Linked DNA regions of Thiocapsa bogorovii. The protein of the gene in region 2 interacts with the protein of the main gene of each other region in a pairwise test. Links are inferred from orthologs where the notes say so. Each region holds a gene or a part of one and is shown on either strand. Other genes may lie near its edges.

Evidence for each region.
Region 1: the proteins of def (region 2) and rplD interact in binary tests that used the Escherichia coli proteins (3 or more experiments, as listed by UniProt). The link is inferred for Thiocapsa bogorovii from one-to-one orthologs.

What each region holds. Positions count from the first base shown.
Region 1 is NZ_CP089309.1:4,605,458-4,614,778, reverse strand. What follows is about bases 3,460-6,210. They hold rplD (50S ribosomal protein L4), read right to left. Parts: upstream 5,266-6,210; coding sequence 4,654-5,265; downstream 3,460-4,653. Other genes in these bases: rpsJ (30S ribosomal protein S10), read right to left, coding at 5,933-6,210; rplC (50S ribosomal protein L3), read right to left, coding at 5,272-5,922; rplW (50S ribosomal protein L23), read right to left, coding at 4,361-4,657; rplB (50S ribosomal protein L2), read right to left, coding at 3,501-4,328; rpsS (30S ribosomal protein S19), read right to left, coding at 3,460-3,481. Also shown: rplE (50S ribosomal protein L5), read right to left, coding at 1-478; rplX (50S ribosomal protein L24), read right to left, coding at 493-810; rplN (50S ribosomal protein L14), read right to left, coding at 824-1,192; rpsQ (30S ribosomal protein S17), read right to left, coding at 1,284-1,556; rpmC (50S ribosomal protein L29), read right to left, coding at 1,553-1,753; rplP (50S ribosomal protein L16), read right to left, coding at 1,753-2,166; rpsC (30S ribosomal protein S3), read right to left, coding at 2,170-2,847; rplV (50S ribosomal protein L22), read right to left, coding at 2,858-3,190; more of rpsS, read right to left, coding at 3,203-3,459; more of rpsJ, read right to left, coding at 6,211-6,244; tuf (elongation factor Tu), read right to left, coding at 6,249-7,439; fusA (elongation factor G), read right to left, coding at 7,462-9,321.
Region 2 is NZ_CP089309.1:4,379,532-4,389,033, reverse strand. What follows is about bases 4,393-7,324. They hold def (peptide deformylase), read left to right. Parts: upstream 4,393-5,557; coding sequence 5,558-6,091; downstream 6,092-7,324. Other genes in these bases: rsmB (16S rRNA (cytosine(967)-C(5))-methyltransferase RsmB), read left to right, coding at 7,192-7,324; fmt (methionyl-tRNA formyltransferase), read left to right, coding at 6,234-7,199; LT988_RS19410 (LysM peptidoglycan-binding domain-containing protein), read right to left, coding at 4,393-5,332. Outside these bases: topA (type I DNA topoisomerase), read right to left, coding at 1-2,002; LT988_RS19420 (DUF494 family protein), read right to left, coding at 2,361-2,837; DNA-processing protein DprA, read right to left, coding at 2,939-4,081; more of LT988_RS19410, read right to left, coding at 4,112-4,392; more of rsmB, read left to right, coding at 7,325-8,547; LT988_RS19390 (DUF4390 domain-containing protein), read left to right, coding at 8,595-9,134; LT988_RS19385 (sensor histidine kinase), read left to right, coding at 9,268-9,502. UniProt on the Escherichia coli protein: Removes the formyl group from the N-terminal Met of newly synthesized proteins. Requires at least a dipeptide for an efficient rate of reaction. N-terminal L-methionine is a prerequisite for activity but the enzyme has broad specificity at other positions.

The DNA.
Region 1 (9,321 bases), 230 kb from region 2 along the record:
CCGTTGTCGTGATGGTGATATCCAGACCCCGCAGCGTATCGATCTTGTCGTAATCGATCTCGGGGAAGATGATCTGCTCGCGCACGCCCATCGAGTAGTTGCCGCGTCCGTCGAAAGCCTTCGCGCTCAGTCCGCGGAAATCGCGGATACGCGGGATGGCGACGCTGACCAGACGATCCAGGAACTCGTACATACGCTCGCGACGCAGGGTCACCTTACAGCCGATCGGCCATCCCTCGCGGATCTTGAAGCCTGCGACGGACTTCCTCGCAAAGGTCACGATCGGTTGCTGCCCGGCGATGAGACGCAGGTCGGCCACGGCATTATCCATGACCTTCTTGTCCGCAATCGCCTCGCCGACTCCCATGTTCAGGGTAATCTTCTCGATCCGCGGAACCTGCATCACGCTCTTGAAGCCGAACCGCTCGCGCAGCTGTCCGACGACGCGGTCCTGATATTCTTTCTGTAGTCTGGTCATCTCGTTTCCTTCGGTCAGACGTCGACGACTTCGCCGTCCGACTTGAATACGCGAACCTTTCGGCCGTCTTCGAGAATCTTGAAACCGACTCGATCCGGACCGCCTTTCTGCGGGTTGTAGAGCGCGACGTTCGACACCTGGATCGGCATCACCTTGTCGACGATCCCGCCCGGCTCGCCGGCCTGCGGATTCGCCTTCTGATGCTTCCGGGCGATATTGATGTTCTCGACGACCACATGATCCTTGTCGAGCACCTTCAGCACCGTGCCTCGCTTGCCCTTGTCTTTGCCGGTGATGACCATGACGTCGTCACCCTTTTTGATCTTCTGCATCTCTCCCGACCCCCTACAGAACTTCAGGCGCGAGCGAGATGATCTTCATGAACCGCTCGCCGCGGAGCTCGCGCGTCACGGGCCCGAAGATACGAGTCCCGATCGGCTGAAGCTGGTTGTTCAAGAGCACGGCTGCGTTGCCGTCGAAACGGACGGTCGAGCCGTCCGGACGGCGCACACCTTTGCGCGTACGCACCACGACCGCGTTGTAGACGTCGCCTTTCTTGACCTTGCCGCGCGGGATGGCGTCCTTGACGGTGACCTTGATCACATCGCCGATGCCCGCGTAACGCCGATGCGATCCGCCGAGCACCTTGATGCACTGCACCCGCCGCGCGCCGCTATTGTCGGCGACACTGAGATCGGTCTGCATCTGAATCATTGTTGTTTACCTAAACCTGTTGTGCTGCCCGGATAACCTGCTTTCGGCGTCTCCCGCTGTCATGTCTGAAGCGAGACGACTGCGACGGGTCTCAACGGGCCTTTTCGATGATCTCGATCAAGCGCCATGTCTTGGTCTTGGACAACGGGCGACATTGCTCCACACGAACCAAATCACCCGCGGAGCATGCGTTCTCCTCATCATGGGCGTGGATCTTGGTCGACCGACGCATGAACTTCCCGTACAGAGGATGCTTGACCTTCCGCTCGATGAGCACCGTGATGGTCTTGTCCATCGCACTGCTGGTGACGCGGCCGTCGAGGGTCCGATTACTGCTCGGGTTGCTGATCGTCTCTTCGCTCATGACGCCGCCCTCGTCTTCTGCTCACCCATAATCGTCTTCACGCGGGCGATCTCCCGACGCACGGCCTTCATTTGCGAGGGCTTCGACAACTGTCCGGTACCCCTTTGCATCCGCAGGTTGAATTGCTCGCGCAACAGGTTCATTAGCTCTTTTTCAAGCTCTTCGGGGCTACGTGTTCTTAGCTCGTTCGCCTTCATCACAGGATCATCCGTCTCTCAAAGGTGGTCTGCACGGGGAGCTTGGCCGCGGCCAACTCGAACGCCTCGCGAGCCAGCTCTTCGGTCACGCCCTCGATCTCGTAGAGAACTCGACCCGGCTGAATCAGAGCCACCCAGTACTCGACGTTACCCTTACCCTTACCCATACGGACTTCGAGTGGTTTTTTCGAAACGGGCTTGTCGGGGAAGACTCGGATCCAGAGCTTTCCGCCGCGCTTGACCTTTCTCGTGATCGCGCGCCGCGCGGCCTCGATCTGGCGCGCCGTCAATCGGCCGCGACCCACCGCCTTCAAGCCGAAGTCGCCGAAGCTCACCTTGTTGCCGCTTTGCGCAAGACCACGATTGCGGCCTTTGTGCTGTTTGCGGAATTTCGTACGTTTTGGTTGCAGCATGACCTATCCCCTTCTTGCGGACGCCTTCGGCGCCGGTTCCTCGGGGATCTGGTCACCGAATACCTCGCCTTTGAAGATCCAAACCTTCACACCGATCACGCCGTAGGTGGTGCGGGCCTCGGCGAAACCGTAGTCGATGTCGGCGCGCAGCGTATGCAGCGGGACGCGACCTTCGCGCGCCCACTCCGTGCGTGCAATCTCGGCTCCATTCAAGCGACCGGCGACGTTGACGCGGACACCCTCGGCCCCGAGGCGCATGGTGTTCTGAATCGCACGCTTCATGGCGCGGCGGAACATGATGCGGCGCTCGAGCTGCTGAGCGATGCCTTCGGCAACCAGCTGCGCATCCAGCTCGGGCTTGCGGATCTCCTCGATGCTGATGTGGACCGGGATCCCCATCATCTTAGAGACGCGGGCGCGCAGCTTGTCGATATCTTCGCCCTTCTTGCCGATCACCACACCGGGACGCGCCGTGTGGATGGTGATATGCGCGTTCTTCGCCGGGCGGTCGATCTGGATCCGACTCACCGATGCCTTGGCCAATTCCTTGCGCAGGAAGGAGCGCACCTCGATGTCGGTATTCAGGAAATTCGCGTAGTCCTTGGACGTTGCGTACCACTTCGAGGTCCAGTCCTTGACGATGCCAAGGCGGATGCCGGTCGGATGAACTTTCTGTCCCATACTGGTCCCCTTAGCCTTCCGCTACGGTCAGCCGAATGTGGCTGGTGCGTTTCATGATTCGATTCGCACGACCCTTGGCACGGGGGCGAATCCGCTTCATGGTCGGCCCCTCGTCCACCTGGATCGACGCGACCTTCAGCTCGTCGATGTCGGCGCCTTCGTTGTGTTCGGCATTGGCAACCGCCGACTCCAAAACCTTCTTGATGATCTCCGCACTCTTTTGAGTACTGAAGGTCAAGGTGTTCAGGGCCTCTTCGACGTCGCGCCCGCGGATCATGTCGGCGATCAGCCGGGCCTTTTGGGCCGAGACCCGTGCATATTTCAGTGTTGCTTCGGCTCGCATCCCCATCTCCGGCTAGCGCTTCTTCGCCTTGCGGTCGGCGGCATGTCCCCGGTAGGTCCGGGTCAATGCAAACTCACCGAGCTTGTGGCCGATCATGTTTTCGTTGACGAGCACCGGCACGTGCAGACGCCCGTTGTGGACCGCAATGGTCAACCCAACCATCTCGGGCAGCACCATGGAACGGCGTGACCAAGTCTTGATGGGGCGCTTACTGTTTTGCGCGACCGCCTCTTCGACCTTCTTGATCAGATGGTGGTCGACAAAGGGTCCTTTTCGAATCGAACGTGGCACTTGCTCAACCTCGCCTTGTTTACTTGCGTCCGCGACGTCGGACGATCATCGCGTCGGTCCGCTTGTTCTTACGCGTCTTGTGACCCTTGGTCGGCACGCCCCAAGGTGTCACCGGGTGGCGCCCGCCCGAGGTGCGGCCTTCGCCGCCGCCGTGCGGATGATCAACCGGGTTCATGACCACACCGCGGACGGTCGGCCGTACACCCCGCCAGCGCGATGCACCGGCTTTCCCGAGCTTGCGCAGACTGTTCTCGCTGTTGCCGACCTCGCCGATCACGGCGCGACAGTCGACGTGAATCTTGCGCATCTCGCCGGACCGCAACCGCAACGTCGCGCTCTTTCCGTCACGCGCAACCAATTGGGCCGAGCTGCCCGCGGCCCGCGCAATCTGTGCGCCCTTTCCGGGACGCATCTCGATGCAATGCACCTGAGTACCCACCGGAATATTGCGCAGCGGCATGCAGTTTCCGGCACTGATCGGCGCAGCCTCGCCGGCCTCGACACGACCGCCGACTGCAAGACCCTTTGGCGCGATGATGTACGCGCGTTCGCCATCGGCATACTTCAAGAGGGCCAAATGAGCCGTCCGGTTCGGATCATATTCGAGCCGCTCGACGACCGCCGGAACACCTTCTTTGTTGCGCTTGAAATCGACAAGGCGATAGTGCTGCTTGTGTCCGCCGCCCTGGTGACGCACGGTGATGCGCCCGAGGTTATTGCGCCCGCCATGCTTGGCCTTTTTCTCCAAGAGCGGCGCGTAGGGCGCACCCTTATGCAGCTCGGGGGACTGCACCTTGACGACGAAACGCCGCCCGGCCGAAGTCGGTTTGGTCTTTACGATTGCCATCTTGGTCTATCCGCTGCTGTGGGCCGGCCCGCTCAGGCGCCGCCGCCGAAGTCGATATCATGGCCGGCTTCGAGACGCACATAGGCCTTGCGCCAGTCGTTGCGCCTGCCGAGGCGTTGGCCGTGCCGCTTGTTTTTTCCTTTGACGTTGAGGACCTGTACCCCGTCGACCTTCACGTTGAACAAGAGCTCGACGGCACGCGCGATCTCGCGCTTGGTTGCATCGGTCGCAACGCGGAAACCGTATTGACCGGCAAGATCGCCGGCTCGGGTCGTCTTCTCGGAGACGAGCGGCGCCAACAGGACGTTCATGAGACGCTCGTTGTTCATGCCAACCGCTCCTCCAAATGCTTCACGGCCGCCTCGGTGGCGAGCACGGTGTCGAACGCGACCATACTGACCGGGTCGACGTCCTGAACCGCCATCACATCGACCTTCGGAATATTGCGCGACGCCAGATAAAGGTTGTCGTCGAGCCCGTCTGTCAGGATGAGCACGTCCGTCAGCTCATGGCGCTTCAGCAGCGCCAGCAGATCCTTGGTCTTCGGGGCATCCAGGCGCATATCCTCGACGACGACCAACCGCCCTTGACGAACCAGCTCCGATAGAATCGAACGCACGGCACCGCGATACATCTTGCGGTTGACCTTCTGGCTGTAGTCCTGTGGCTTCGCTGCAAAGGTGACGCCGCCCGAGCGCCAGATCGGACTGCGCGAGCTACCTGCCCGTGCCCGACCGGTGCCTTTCTGGCGCCACGGCTTGGCCCCGCCACCCGAGACCTCGGCGCGTGTCTTCTGAGCCCGAGTCCCGGCGCGTGCACCGGCCATATAGGCGTTGACGACCTGATGAATCAGACCGGGCTTGTAGTCGACGCCGAAGACGGTGTCCGCAACCTGCAGGCTGGAACCGCCGGCATCGTTTCGAATCGTGAGCTCCATCAGTGCTTAACCCTTGTTCTTGTGCTTCACGGACGGCAACACGACCAAACGGCCACCGGTCGGACCGGGAACGCCGCCGCGCACCAGCAGAAGCTGCCGATCGGCGTCGACACGCACGACCTCGAGGTTCTGCGTGCAGCGATTGGCGGCACCCAGATGGCCAGCCATCTTCTTTCCCTTGAAAACCCGACCCGGCGACTGGTTCTGTCCGATCGAACCTGGAGCACGATGCGACAGAGAGTTGCCGTGTGTCGCATCTTGCCCGGCGAAGTGATGCCGCTTGATGGCACCGGCAAAGCCGCGGCCCTTGGTCACGCCCCGCACATCGACCTTTTGCCCCGGCGCGAAGATGTCGACCGAAATTTCCGAGCCCACGGCGAGATCGGTACCTTCGCCGCTATCCAGGCGGAACTCGCGCAGGCATTCGCCGGCTTCGACACCCGCCTTGGCATAGTGGCCGGCCATCGGTTTGGTCACGCGTGAGGCCCTCCGATTCCCGAAGGCGACCTGAATCGCGCTGTAACCGTCAGTCTCGGCAGACTTGACCTGGCTGACCCGGTTCGGCTGCACCTCGATGACGGTGACAGGGATACTGTCTCCGTCTTCGCTGAACAGCCGGGTCATGCCGGCCTTACGCCCAATCAATCCGATCGCCATGGGTTCGTCCTCAGCTCAACTTAATCTGGACGTCGACGCCCGCGGCCAGATCCAATTTCATCAATGCGTCGACCGTCTTGTCGGTCGGGTCGACGATATCCATCAGTCGCTTGTGCGTACGCAACTCGTACTGGTCGCGCGCGTCCTTGTTGACGTGCGGCGAGACCAGAATGGTGAATCGCTCCTTCTTCGAGGGAAGCGGCACCGGACCCCGAACCTGTGCGCCCGTGCGCTTGGCGGTATCGACGATTTCCCGAGCCGATTGGTCGATCAGGCGATGGTCAAACGCCTTCAGGCGAATACGAATTCTCTGGTTATTCATGCCTTTACTCGATGATCTTCGCAACGACGCCGGCACCGACGGTGCGGCCGCCTTCGCGTACCGCAAAGCGCAACCCTTCTTCCATGGCGATCGGCGCAATCAGCTTGATCGTCATCTTCACGTTATCCCCGGGCATCACCATCTCGATGCCCTCGGGCAGCTCGCAGGCGCCGGTCACGTCGGTGGTGCGGAAGTAAAACTGCGGACGATAACCGTTGAAGAACGGGGTATGTCGACCGCCCTCTTCCTTGCTCAGCACGTACACCTCGGCTTCGAAGTGGGTGTGCGGGTTGATCGACTTGGGCTTGGCCAGGACCTGACCACGCTCGACGTCTTCACGCTTGGTGCCGCGCAGCAGCACGCCGACGTTGTCCCCGGCCTGACCCTGATCAAGCAGCTTGCGGAACATCTCCACACCCGTGCAGGTGGTCTTCACGGTGTCCTTGATGCCGACGATCTCGACCTCTTCGCCCACCTTCACGACGCCGCGCTCGATACGTCCGGTCACCACGGTGCCGCGACCGGAGATCGAGAAGACGTCCTCGATCGGCATCAGGAAGGCACCGTCCACCGCACGCTCGGGCTGCGGGATGTAGCTGTCGAGCGCTTCCATCAGACGGTCGATCGAGGGGGTGCCGATCTCGGAGGTGTCGCCCTCCAGGGCAAGCTTCGCCGAGCCGGTCACGATCGGGGTGTCGTCGCCGGGGAAGTCGTAGCTCGAGAGCAGCTCGCGCACTTCCATCTCCACCAGCTCCAACAGCTCGGCGTCGTCGACCATGTCGGCCTTGTTCAGATACACCACGATGTAAGGCACGCCGACCTGACGCGACAGCAGGATGTGCTCGCGCGTCTGCGGCATCGGGCCGTCCGCGGCACTCACCACCAGAATCGCTCCGTCCATCTGCGCCGCACCCGTGATCATGTTCTTCACGTAGTCGGCGTGGCCGGGGCAGTCCACATGGGCGTAGTGACGGTTCTTGGTCTCGTACTCCACGTGCGCCGTGGCGATCGTGATCCCGCGCTCGCGCTCTTCCGGGGCATTGTCGATCTGGTCGTAGGCGCGCGCCTCACCGCCGAATTGCTTCGACTGGTGCGTCGTGATCGCCGCCGTCAAGGTCGTCTTGCCGTGGTCGACATGGCCGATCGTGCCGACGTTCACGTGTGGCTTGCTGCGCTCGAATTTTGCTTTGGACATCCCACTCTACCCCTGTCGCTCGTTACTGTTTCTTGGAGACCGCTTCGGCAATGCTGGCGGGCACTTCGTTGTACTTACAGAACTCCATGCTGTAGGTCGCCCGCCCTTGGGTGGCCGACCGGAGGTCCGTTGCATAGCCGAACATCTCGGACAAGGGGACCTCTGCACGAATGATCTTGCCGGATGGCGCATCGTCCATCCCCTGGATCATGCCGCGACGACTATTCAGATCGCCCATGACGTCGCCCATGTTCTCTTCGGGCGTCACGACCTCGACCTTCATAATGGGCTCGAGCAGGACAGGCTTGGCTTTGGCCGCCCCTTCCTTGATCCCCATCGAGCCGGCAATCTTGAAGGCCATTTCGCTCGAGTCGACCTCATGGTAAGAGCCGTCATAGAGCGTGACCTTGATGTCCACCATCGGAAAGCCGGCCAGAATGCCGTTCTTCATCGCCTCCTGAATGCCTTTGTCGACCGCCGGAATGTATTCTTTCGGAACCGTGCCGCCGACGATTGCATTGACGAACTCGTACCCGACACCCGCCTCTTGCGGCTCGATACGGAGGTAGACGTGACCGTACTGACCGCGACCGCCGGATTGGCGTGCGAACTTGGTCTCTTGCTCGACGGTCTTTCGGATCGTCTCGCGGTAACTGACCTGCGGCGCACCGACGTTGGCCTCGACCTTGAACTCGCGACGCATCCGATCGACGATGATCTCCAGATGCAGCTCGCCCATCCCGGAGATAATGGTCTGGCCGGACTCCTCGTCGGTGTGCACGCGGAAGGACGGGTCCTCCTGTGCCAGCTTCGAGAGCGCGACGCCCATCTTCTCCTGGTCGCTCTTCGTCTTGGGCTCCACCGCAACCGAGATGACCGGCTCCGGGAACTCCATACGCTCGAGCGTAATCACCTTATTAAGATCGCACAGGGTGTCGCCAGTGGTGACATCTTTCAGGCCGACTGCTGCAGCGATGTCCCCGGCGTGGACCTCTTTGATCTCTTGCCGCTCATTCGCATGCATCTGCAGGATACGGCCGATGCGCTCCTTTTTGTGCTTGACCGGGTTATAGATAGTGTCCCCGGACTTGAGCACACCCGAATAGGCACGGAAGAAGGTCAGCGTACCGACAAAGGGATCCGTCGCGATCTTGAATGCCAACGCAGCGAACGGCGCATCGTCGGATGCGGGACGCTCGCCTTCGGTCTCGTCCTTGTCGTCCAGGATGCCCTTGATGGCAGGCACATCGACCGGTGACGGCATATAGTCGATGACTGCATCCAGCATCGCCTGCACGCCCTTGTTCTTGAAGGCGGAGCCGCACATCATGGGAACGATTTCGCTCTTCAGCGTGCGGGCACGCAGACCGGCCATGATCTCGGCCTCGGTCAACGCCTGGCCTTCGAGATACTTCTCCATCAACTCTTCGTTGGCCTCGGCGGCGGCCTCGACCATGTGCTCGCGCCACTCCTCGCACAGATCCTGCAGATCTTCGGGGATTTCGCGAAGCTCATATTCCATGCCGCGGGACGCCTCGTCCCAATAGACAGCCTTCATTTGGACGAGATCGACCACGCCCTTGAAGTCTTCTTCCGCACCGATCGGCACCTGAATCGGCACAGCGTTGCCGCCGAGCCGGTCCTTGACCTGCTGCACGACGCGAAAGAAGTTCGCGCCCATGCGGTCCATTTTGTTCACGAACGCGATTCGCGGCACGCCGTACTTGTCGGCTTGACGCCAGACGGTTTCCGACTGCGGCTCGACGCCACCGACGGCACAAAAGACCGCACAGGCACCGTCAAGGACACGCAGGGAGCGCTCGACTTCGATGGTGAAATCGACGTGCCCGGGCGTATCGATAATGTTGATTCGATGCTCGGG
Region 2 (9,502 bases):
TGCAGGTCGGGTAGGCGCTGCAGCCGATAAACTTGCCGTAGCGCCCCCGCTTGATCTCGAGCGCGGAGTTGCAGAGCGGGCAGGTACGGCCCTCGATCAGCTCGGGGGCATCCGCCTCGGCCTTGTCGGGGTTGAGGTCGCGCGTGTAGTCGCAGTCGGGGTAGTTGGTGCAGCCGATGAAACGGCCGTTGCGTCCGAGCCGGATCGACAACTGGCCGCCGCATTTGGGGCAGGTCTCGTCGATGCGCTCCTGGGTGACGTCGCTGCGCTTGACCGATGCCTCGGTGTGGTCGACACGCTCCTTGAAGGGTTTCCAGAACTGCTCGAGCAAGGGGACCCATTCGCCCTCCCCGCGCGAGACCGCATCCAGGTCGTCCTCTAAACGGGCGGTGAAATCGTAATCCACGTAGGAGGTGAAATACTCGGTCAGGAACCGATTCACCACGCGCCCGACATCGGTCGGCAGGAAACGCTTGGCGTCCAGAACGACATACTCGCGATCCTGAAGCGTCGAGATGATGGAGGCGTAGGTCGAGGGGCGGCCGATACCGAATTCCTCCAGCGCCTTCACCAGGGATGCCTCGGAGTAGCGCGGCGGCGGCTCGGTGAAATGCTGCTCGGGGCGGATGGCCAGCAGGTCGACCAGGTCCCCGGCCTTCATCTCGGGGAGCATGCGCTCCTCGTCGTCGTCGGCGCTCTTGGCATCGTCGCGGCCTTCCAGATAGACGCTCATGAAGCCGGGCTCGGCGACCGTCGAGCCGGTGGCGCGGAAGAGATTGCCCTCCCCGGCGCTCAGCGTGATCGCGACCTGGTTGATCAGCGCATGGGCCATCTGACAGGCCAGGGTGCGCTTCCAGATCAGCTCGTAGAGCTTGAACTGATCCGCGCTGAGATGGGCGCGGATCTCTTTGGGGACCTGATAGGCCGAGGTGGGGCGAATCGCCTCGTGGGCTTCCTGGGCGTTCTTGGCCTTGGTCTTGTAGAACCTCGGTTGCTCGGGCAGATGATTCGAACCGAAGCGTTCCGTGACATAGGCGCGGATCTCGTCCAACGCCTCTTGGGCAAGATTCACCGAGTCGGTGCGCATGTAGGTGATGAGACCGATCGGCCCGCCGCCGACATCCACACCCTCGTAGAGCTGTTGGGCCACGCGCATGGTGCGCTGGGCCGTGAAGCCGAGCTTGCGCGCGGCCTCCTGCTGGAGCGTGGAGGTGATGAAGGGCGGTGCCGGGTTGCGCTTGCGCTGCTTACGCTCGACCTCGTCGACCTTGAGCTTGCCGCCGGCGGCCTGCTCGAGGGTCCGGTGCACGGTCGCGGCACGTTCCCCGTCGACGATGCTGAACTGCTCGACCTTCTCCCCTTCGAATTCGACCAGCTTGGCGGTGAAACGCCGCGCCTCCTTGGCCGCATCGGCCTCGATCGACCAATATTCGCGGGTGACGAAGGCCTCGATCTCGTCCTCGCGCTCGCAGATCAGACGCAACGCCGGGCTCTGCACGCGGCCTGCCGAGAGGCCCCGGCGGATCTTCTTCCACAGCAGCGGCGAGAGATTGAATCCGACCAGATAATCCAGTGCGCGTCGCGCCTGCTGGGCGTTGACCAGGTCGTAGGACAGCTCGCGCGGATTGGCGACCGCATCCTGCACCGCCCGCTTGGTGATCTCGTTGAAGACCACCCGATACACCGGTCGCTTGCCGAGCTGACGGCGGCTCTTCAGCAGCTCGTAAAGATGCCATGAGATGGCCTCGCCTTCGCGGTCCGGATCGGTCGCGAGATAGAGTGCATCGGCCTCCTTGAGCTTCTTGGCGATCGCCTGGACGTGCTTCTCGTTGCGATCGATGATCTGGTATTTCATCGCGAAGCCGTTCTCGGTGTCGACCGCGCCCTCCTTGGGCACCAGGTCACGGACATGACCATAGGAGGCGATCACCTCGAAATCGGGTCCGAGGTACTTCTTGATGGTCTTGGCCTTAGCCGGAGATTCGACGATGACGAGATTCATGATGGATGCGAGCGAACGGAAGCGAACGAATCGGGGCCTCTAGGGTAAACCCGGTTCGCCTCGGCGCGTCAAGGGGAGTCGAAGCGATGATCGCCGGCGAAAGAGTCCGACCGAGAGAATTGCGCGTCAACTCAGCCCTGTCGACGGAGGAGCCGTGAGGTGGACAAGCGTTGTAGGATAGACAAGCGCAGCGCAGTCCACCAGTGCCGACACAGAGGGTGGACTTCGCTCTCGCTCGTCCACCCTACAGGCTCAAATTATCGTCTTATCACACGTTGAACCGCGTCGACGCCAACGCCCGCTGGAGCGTGAGACGCCGCGCCGATTCGACGACGGACCAGGTCATCCCGGACGCGGTTCAATGGAGGTAAACCGGCTCGTCGTTGTAGACGAGATCCTCCATCTGGGAGAAGGCATCCTCGCGACCGGGACGATTCATCAAGACCAATAAGACGACCCATTTGACCTCGTCGAGGCCCACCGTTGCTTGATCGATCGCGACCAAGCGGTCGATGACCAGCTCGCGGCTGACGGGGTCCAGAATCCCGTTCTGCTCCAGAAACAGCAGCAGACCGCGCGCCTCCACGTCCAGCTTGCTCGACTCTGCCGCGTTGTAGATGCGGATGGAGCCGAGGGTGTGGTCGTGATACTGCGGGACATCGACGCCGGCCGCCAGCTCGTCGAGCCACAGCAGTGCCTTTTCGATCTCCGTCGGGGTGAAGCCGGCCTGAGCGAGCTCATCCTCCAGAGCACCTTGGTCGGCCGGGGGCTGACCCTCGCCGTCCATGTAGTTCTCGTAGAGATAGATCAGCACATCGACCATGTTTTCGTACATCAGCCAACCTCGTGGGCGGCGTCAGCCCGAAGGCTGACGGGAGCGAACTGCACCGGTAGTCCATTCAGGCGTTCCCTTGTGGACAACCCGGACGTTTCCGCTCAAGAACCGAGCCGGCAAAAGCGGCCTCCAGGGGCCGATGATACATGACCCTCCAGCTCCAGGACCAACAACATGGACGAGACCTCCCGAGCCGAGCGGCCGCTGCTGGCGATGAGCTCGTCGGGCGACACCGGATCGAACCCCATCGCATCGAGCAAGGCGCGGTAGTCGGCGCCGAGTGCCGCGCTCCCGCCTCGCCCTGCCGCGGCGCAGGCCTCGTCGTTCGCCGCGGACGTCTCGCCGGAGCAGGCCGAGAGCAGATTGCGCAGCATCGGGGCCAGCTCGAGGAGGATCTCGGCGGGATCTTCGACCAGCTTGGCACCGTCTCGAATCAGGGCGTGGCTGCCGCGCGACAGCGGATTGCGGATGGAGCCCGGCACCGCGAACACGTCGCGGCCTTGCTCGAGCGCGAAGCGAGCGGTGATCAGGGAGCCGCTTTTGAGCGCCGCCTCGGTGACCAGGACGCCGACGGAAAGCCCGCTGATGATCCGGTTGCGCCGCGGAAAGTTCCGTGCCGAAGGTCCCTGACCGGGCGGAAACTCGGTGACCAGCGCACCGCGCTCGGCGACACGCCGCGCCAGCTCCCGATGGGTCGCGGGGTAGACCAGGTCCGGCCCCGTGCCGAGAACGGCGATGGTCCGCCCCGCCTCGAGCGCGCCCGCGTGCGCAGCGCCGTCGACACCGAGCGCCAAGCCGCTGGTGATCAGCAGGCCGTCGGCGGCGAGCCGCCGGGCGAAATCGCGCGTGATCTCGAGACCCGACGGGGTTGGATTGCGGCTGCCGACCACCGCGAGCTGCGGTTCGGCGAGCAGCTCGGGGTCGCCGCGGACGTAGAGCAGCAGCGGGGCATCCGGGATTTCGGCGAGCAACGGGGGGTAGCGGGCATCGGCACGCGTCAGCACGCAGGCATCGGGCTGGTCGGCCCAGGCGAGGATACGCTCGAGCGCCGCGCCGTCGGGCTGTTTGAGCGCGGCGATCGCCTCGGACGAGATCCCGGCTGCGGCGAGATCGTGTCGCGAGGCCTCCGCGACCGCCCTCGGCGAACCGTAGCGCTCGAGCAATCGGGCCGCGGTGCGTGATCCGATGCCCGGAGCGGAGATAAGGACGATCCAGTCCCTGATGGAGTCCGTGGTGAGGCTCAAGTGGGGAGGCTCAAGAGGCGTCCAAGCCCGTCATCGTGCCGGCGGGGAGACCAGGTCGCCGACAGCCATGGCTCTGTCGGCATTGAGCACGAGCGCGAAGCTCACGCGATCGAAGCTTCGGAAGACCATCATCAATCCGGCGCGCTGCATCGGGCGAATATAGGTCGCGCGATCGCGACCGATGTCTGCGTGCAATGGGATCGGCGCACTCGAGCCCGTCGGACTCTCGCTCCAGCCCTTCACCGAATAGTCGTTGCCGAGCCAGAAGGCGCCGGTCGTGGGTCCGTCGCTCCTCCAATTCCAGTTGACGCCGCCGTCGCGGACCTTGTCGCGTACCTCCTCCCCGCCGCGGAAGACTTCCAGGACGTGTCCGGGCTGAAGCCGGTCGAGCGACCCTCGGTTGAGGGTCACGATGTCGTACTGACCGATCTGAGAGACGCCGTTCATCACCGAGAGGATCCGACCGCGTAACCCGGCCGGGGCAGGACGCGGGAAGAAGTTCTCGAGAGGCGCTTCGAGCGAGGCAGGGATGACGCGATCGCCGATCGAGACCTCGCGCTCGGATCGCGTGACCCGCAGGATCGCGGGATCCCCGACGCGCTCGAGTGCGGCGTTGGCGACGAAGGTGGCCTCGTAGCCGAGGATGCGGTTGGTATCCGGGTCGCGCAGCGCATCCCCGGGGCGCAGGATTTGGAACGCGCTGACCGCAGTCGTATCGATGCGCCGCACGAAGACGTCGTCCGGCGGTGCGGCGACGGTGCGATCGTCTGCGAAACCCACGACATAGGGCGCGCGCTTGATCGCGTCAGACTCGGCGACCCAGGGCTGAGTCAGGAAGGGCTCGATCGAGGCGACGGGAATCATGGGCACCGGCGCCTCGAGCGCGCTGACCCGCACCCGTGGACTCAGACGCACGACACGCATCTCGCCGCTCGCCCGGGCGGCGGTGTCGCGCACGACCCGCGGCCGACCGTCGACATGCACGAGACGCAGCCGTTCTCCGGGGTAGATGAGATCGGGATCGCCGGGATCGTCGTTGGCCTGCCAGATCTCGGGCCAGAGCCAGGGATCGCGCAGATAACGCCCTGCGATCGACCAGAGCGTGTCGCCGGGACGCACCTCGTAGACCTCGGGTGCGTCCTCGGCAAGCTCGAGCGCACGCACCGACGAAGCCCAGGCCATGGCGACCAGACCGATCAAGGCGCAAAGAACAACCTCTGCGAAGCTGAAGCGACGGCTCAAAACACGCATCGGACCTCCCGGATGCTCGAAACGGATTCACCCGGCCCCATTTCGGGGTGTAGTATTGGCGCGATATTAGCGCATGCGACCCGACCCCTTCTACTCGGCTCCCGACCCGACATCGTGCCCGCGGGTCGCTCGCGGGACAGGATCCCCGAGAGATGCGATCACGCAAGAGACGAGATCGCCCGAGAGACGAGACCCCCGAGAACCGATCTTTCAGACGACATCCCGATGGCAAAGCTCGATATCCTGACCTTCCCGGATCCCAGACTCCGCCGCAAGGCAATTCCGGTCGCGCGCGTCGATGCCGACATCGTGCGGCTGGTCGACGACATGCTCGAGACGATGTATGCCGCACCCGGCATCGGCTTGGCCGCGATCCAGGTCAACGTGCCGCGCCGGGTCGTGGTGATCGATGTCTCGGAGAACCACGACGCGCCACTGTGCCTCATCAACCCCGAGATCCTCTCGCGCGAAGGCGAGGAGGAGATGGACGAGGGCTGTCTCTCCGTCCCCGGCTTCTTCGAGACGGTGAAGCGCGCGGAGCGCGTGCGCGTCCAGGCGCTGGATCGCGAAGGCCAACCCTTTACGCTCGATGCCGACGGCCTGCTCGCGGTGTGCATCCAGCACGAGATCGATCATCTCGACGGCAAGCTCTTTGTCGATCACATCTCGATGCTCAAACGCCAGCGCATCCGCCGCAAGCTCGAAAAGGAGCAGCGCCATTCCGCGAGCGAGCCCGAGCAACGTCGGGGTGTATTGTGACGCCGATCGGATCGGCCGGGTGGACACGCGCAGCGCGGTCCACGGACGCCGGCGCAGGGCTCGGTGGACTTCGCTCTCGCTCGTCCACCCTACCGGGCGGTGTTTGGACTAGAACCGCGGGTCCGAACGGCGATCCGGCGCGATGAGAACCCTGAGGATCATCTTCGCCGGAACGCCCGACTTCGCCGTTCCCAGCCTTGCCGCACTCCTGGATGCACCGGCCGAACGACCGGGGATGCCGCCGCTGCAGGTCGTCGCGGTCTACACCCAGCCTGACCGACCGGCCGGGCGCGGCCGCCAGCTCCAGGCAAGCCCGGTGAAAGCCCTTGCCCTGACGCGCGGCCTGCCGGTCATCCAGCCCGAGAGCCTCAAGAAGGATCCGGACGCCGTCGCGCGGCTGGCCGCCCTCGAGGCCGACCTGATGGTGGTCGTGGCCTACGGACTGCTTCTTCCGGTCTCCGTGCTGGACGCCCCCCGTCTGGGCTGCGTGAACGTTCATGCCTCGCTGCTGCCGCGATGGCGCGGTGCGGCGCCGATCCAGCGCGCGTTGCTCGCCGGCGACACCGAGACCGGCGTCTGCATCATGCGGATGGAGGCCGGGCTGGATACCGGCCCCGTCTATCATCGCGTCGCGACACCCATCGGACCACTCGACACCGGCGCCGATCTGCACGACCGACTCGCCGTGCTGGGCGCCGGTGCGCTGATCGATGCCTTGCCCGGCATCGCCGACGGATCGCTGATTCCCGAGCCGCAAGCCGAGGATCAGGTGACCTATGCACACAAACTCACGAAGGACGAGGCCATCATCGACTGGGACCAGCCTGCCGAGAACATCGGTCGTATGATCCGCGCCTATAACCCCTGGCCGGTCGCCCAAACGCGCCTCGACACCGAGACCCTGCGGGTCTGGGAGGCCGAGATCGACGCCGAGCGGACGACGCACGCCGCGCCCGGGAGCGTGATCGGCGCGGGCAAATCGGGTATAGAGGTCGCCGCCGGCCAAGGGATCGTGCGCATCGTCCGTCTCCAGCCGCCCGGCAAACGGGCGATGGCGGCCGCGGATTTTCTCAACGCCCGATCGATGGACGGCGCTCGGCTTGGCTGAGCGCCGGCCGCAGGCCCCCGGCCCGGCAAGACATCCCGTCGGCGCCGAATCCCGCGCGGCTGCCGCACTGGCACTCTTCGGCGTGCGCGGCCGCGGCCAGTCGCTCACGCGCGTGCTCGAGCACAGGCGCTTGGCGTCACAGGCGCCCGCCGAACGCGCACTCACACAAGAGATGGTCTACGGCTCGCTGCGCACCCTGCCGCGCCTGGAGGCACTGGTCGCGCGCTTGCTCAATCACCCCGTCAAACCCGCGGACAAGGATCTCGAATCACTGATCCTGATCGGCCTGTATCAGCTCATCGCGATGGACACGCCCGACCACGCGGCGGTCGCCGCAACGGTCGAGGCCAGTCGCCTCATCGGCAAGCCCGACAAGGCAGCCTTGGTGAACGCACTGCTGCGTCGGTTTCTGCGCGAGCGCGAAACACTGATGGCCGAGGTCGATCGAGAACCTGCCGTGCGCTGGCTCTTTCCCGAATGGCTGCTCGACCGCCTGCGCGAGAACTGGCCGGAGGATTGGGAGCAGATCGTGCGGACCAGCAACGCCCGCGCGCCCATGAGCCTGCGCGTGAACCGCACCCGGATCGATCGGCGCGCCTATCTCGGCACGCTGGCCGCCGCCGGCATCACCGCACGGCCCATACCCGACTGCGACATGGGCCTGACGCTCGATCAGCCGCGCCCGACCCATGAACTGCCCGGCTTCGAGGCCGGGCTGGTCTCGGTGCAGGACGGGGGCGCTCAGCTGGCGGCCGATCTACTGGATGCGCGCCCCGGCCAGCGTGTCCTAGACGCCTGCGCCGCGCCCGGCGGAAAGACCGCCGGCATCCTGGAACGCGCCGAGAACCGGCTCGATCTGCTGGCCATCGACAATGCGCCGGCGCGGCTCAAATCGATCCGCGACACACTCGCGCGACTGGGCCTGAGCGCCGAGGTCGCACTCGGGGACGCGGCCGAGCCAAGAGGCAGCTGGACCGCCAAGCCCTTCGATCGCATCCTGCTCGACGTGCCCTGCTCGGCCACCGGCGTGATCCGTCGCCATCCCGATATCAAATGGCTGCGACGCGACGCCGACATCCCGGCACTGTGCGCCTTGCAGGATCGGATCCTCGACGCTGCCTGGCCATTGCTCGCACCGCGCGGGCGGCTGCTGTATGCAACCTGCTCCTTGATCGCGGACGAGAACCAGCACCGCATCGGCGCCTTTCTGGAACGTCATCCGGATGCGCGAGAGTGTCCGATCGCGACGACCCTGGGCCGCGCGCTCTCTCACGGCATCCAACTGCTTCCTCGGGAAGGGGCGAACGACGGCTTTTATTTCGCGCTGATCGAACGTCCCGCGTCATGACTCGGCGGCCCGCACACCCTCCACGGCGGTTTCTGCTGGCGGCACTGATGCTCGCACCCGTGCTCTTGCTGGTCAGCGTCGCAGCGGGCGCAGCCAAGGACGGGCTGCGGGTCGAGCAGGTCGAGACGCGACTCGTCGACGACACCTACTTCATGAATGCCATGCTGGACTACCGGTTCAGCCCCGAGGCGCTCGAGGCGCTCGAGAACGGCGTGCCGCTGACCATCCTGGTGCAGATTCAGGTCCGTCGTGTCGGGGCCTGGCTTTGGGAGGACAGCCGCGTGGATATGCAGCTGCGCTACGCCATTCGCTACAAGCCGCTCTCGGAGCGCTACGAGGTCTACCGGCTTCCCGGCAACGAGGGCCGCAGCTTCGTCAGCCGCGATGCCGCCATTCGCGCGCTCGGCGAGATCACCGATCTATCCTTGATCGGCGCATCGAGTCTCGACGCCGACACGGACTACGAGGTCCACATCCGGACCTCGCTCGACATCGAAGAGCTGCCGCTTCCGCTGCGTCCGATGGCCTACCTGAAACCGTCCTGGAAACTCTCCAGCGGGTGGAGCAAGTGGCCTTTAACGCCTTAAACCGCGCCCGGCGCGGTATGCGATGTTTTTGGATGGGATCGGCCCCGGCCGATTTGACAAGCGCTGGAGCCGGCGCGGTTTAAACTATTAAAAAATATATTATTTTAAACCGCGTCCCCGCCAAGGGCTGTGCATGAATCAAACGTCGAACTCGCTCGAAAATTCAGCATCTCGCTCTGTACGCGGTTTAGCACGCCTGCGCGGACTCGGCGCCTTGCCGGTCGCGGCATTGATCCTGGCGCTCTTCGTCGTCCTGGTTCTGATGCGCGATGCGGTCGAGAACTCCGAGACCCTGAGCCGTGCCTTCGTGCCCCTGCTCTCGGTGGTGTTGGCCGGTCTGGGCGCGCTCGCCATTCTCGTCATCGTCA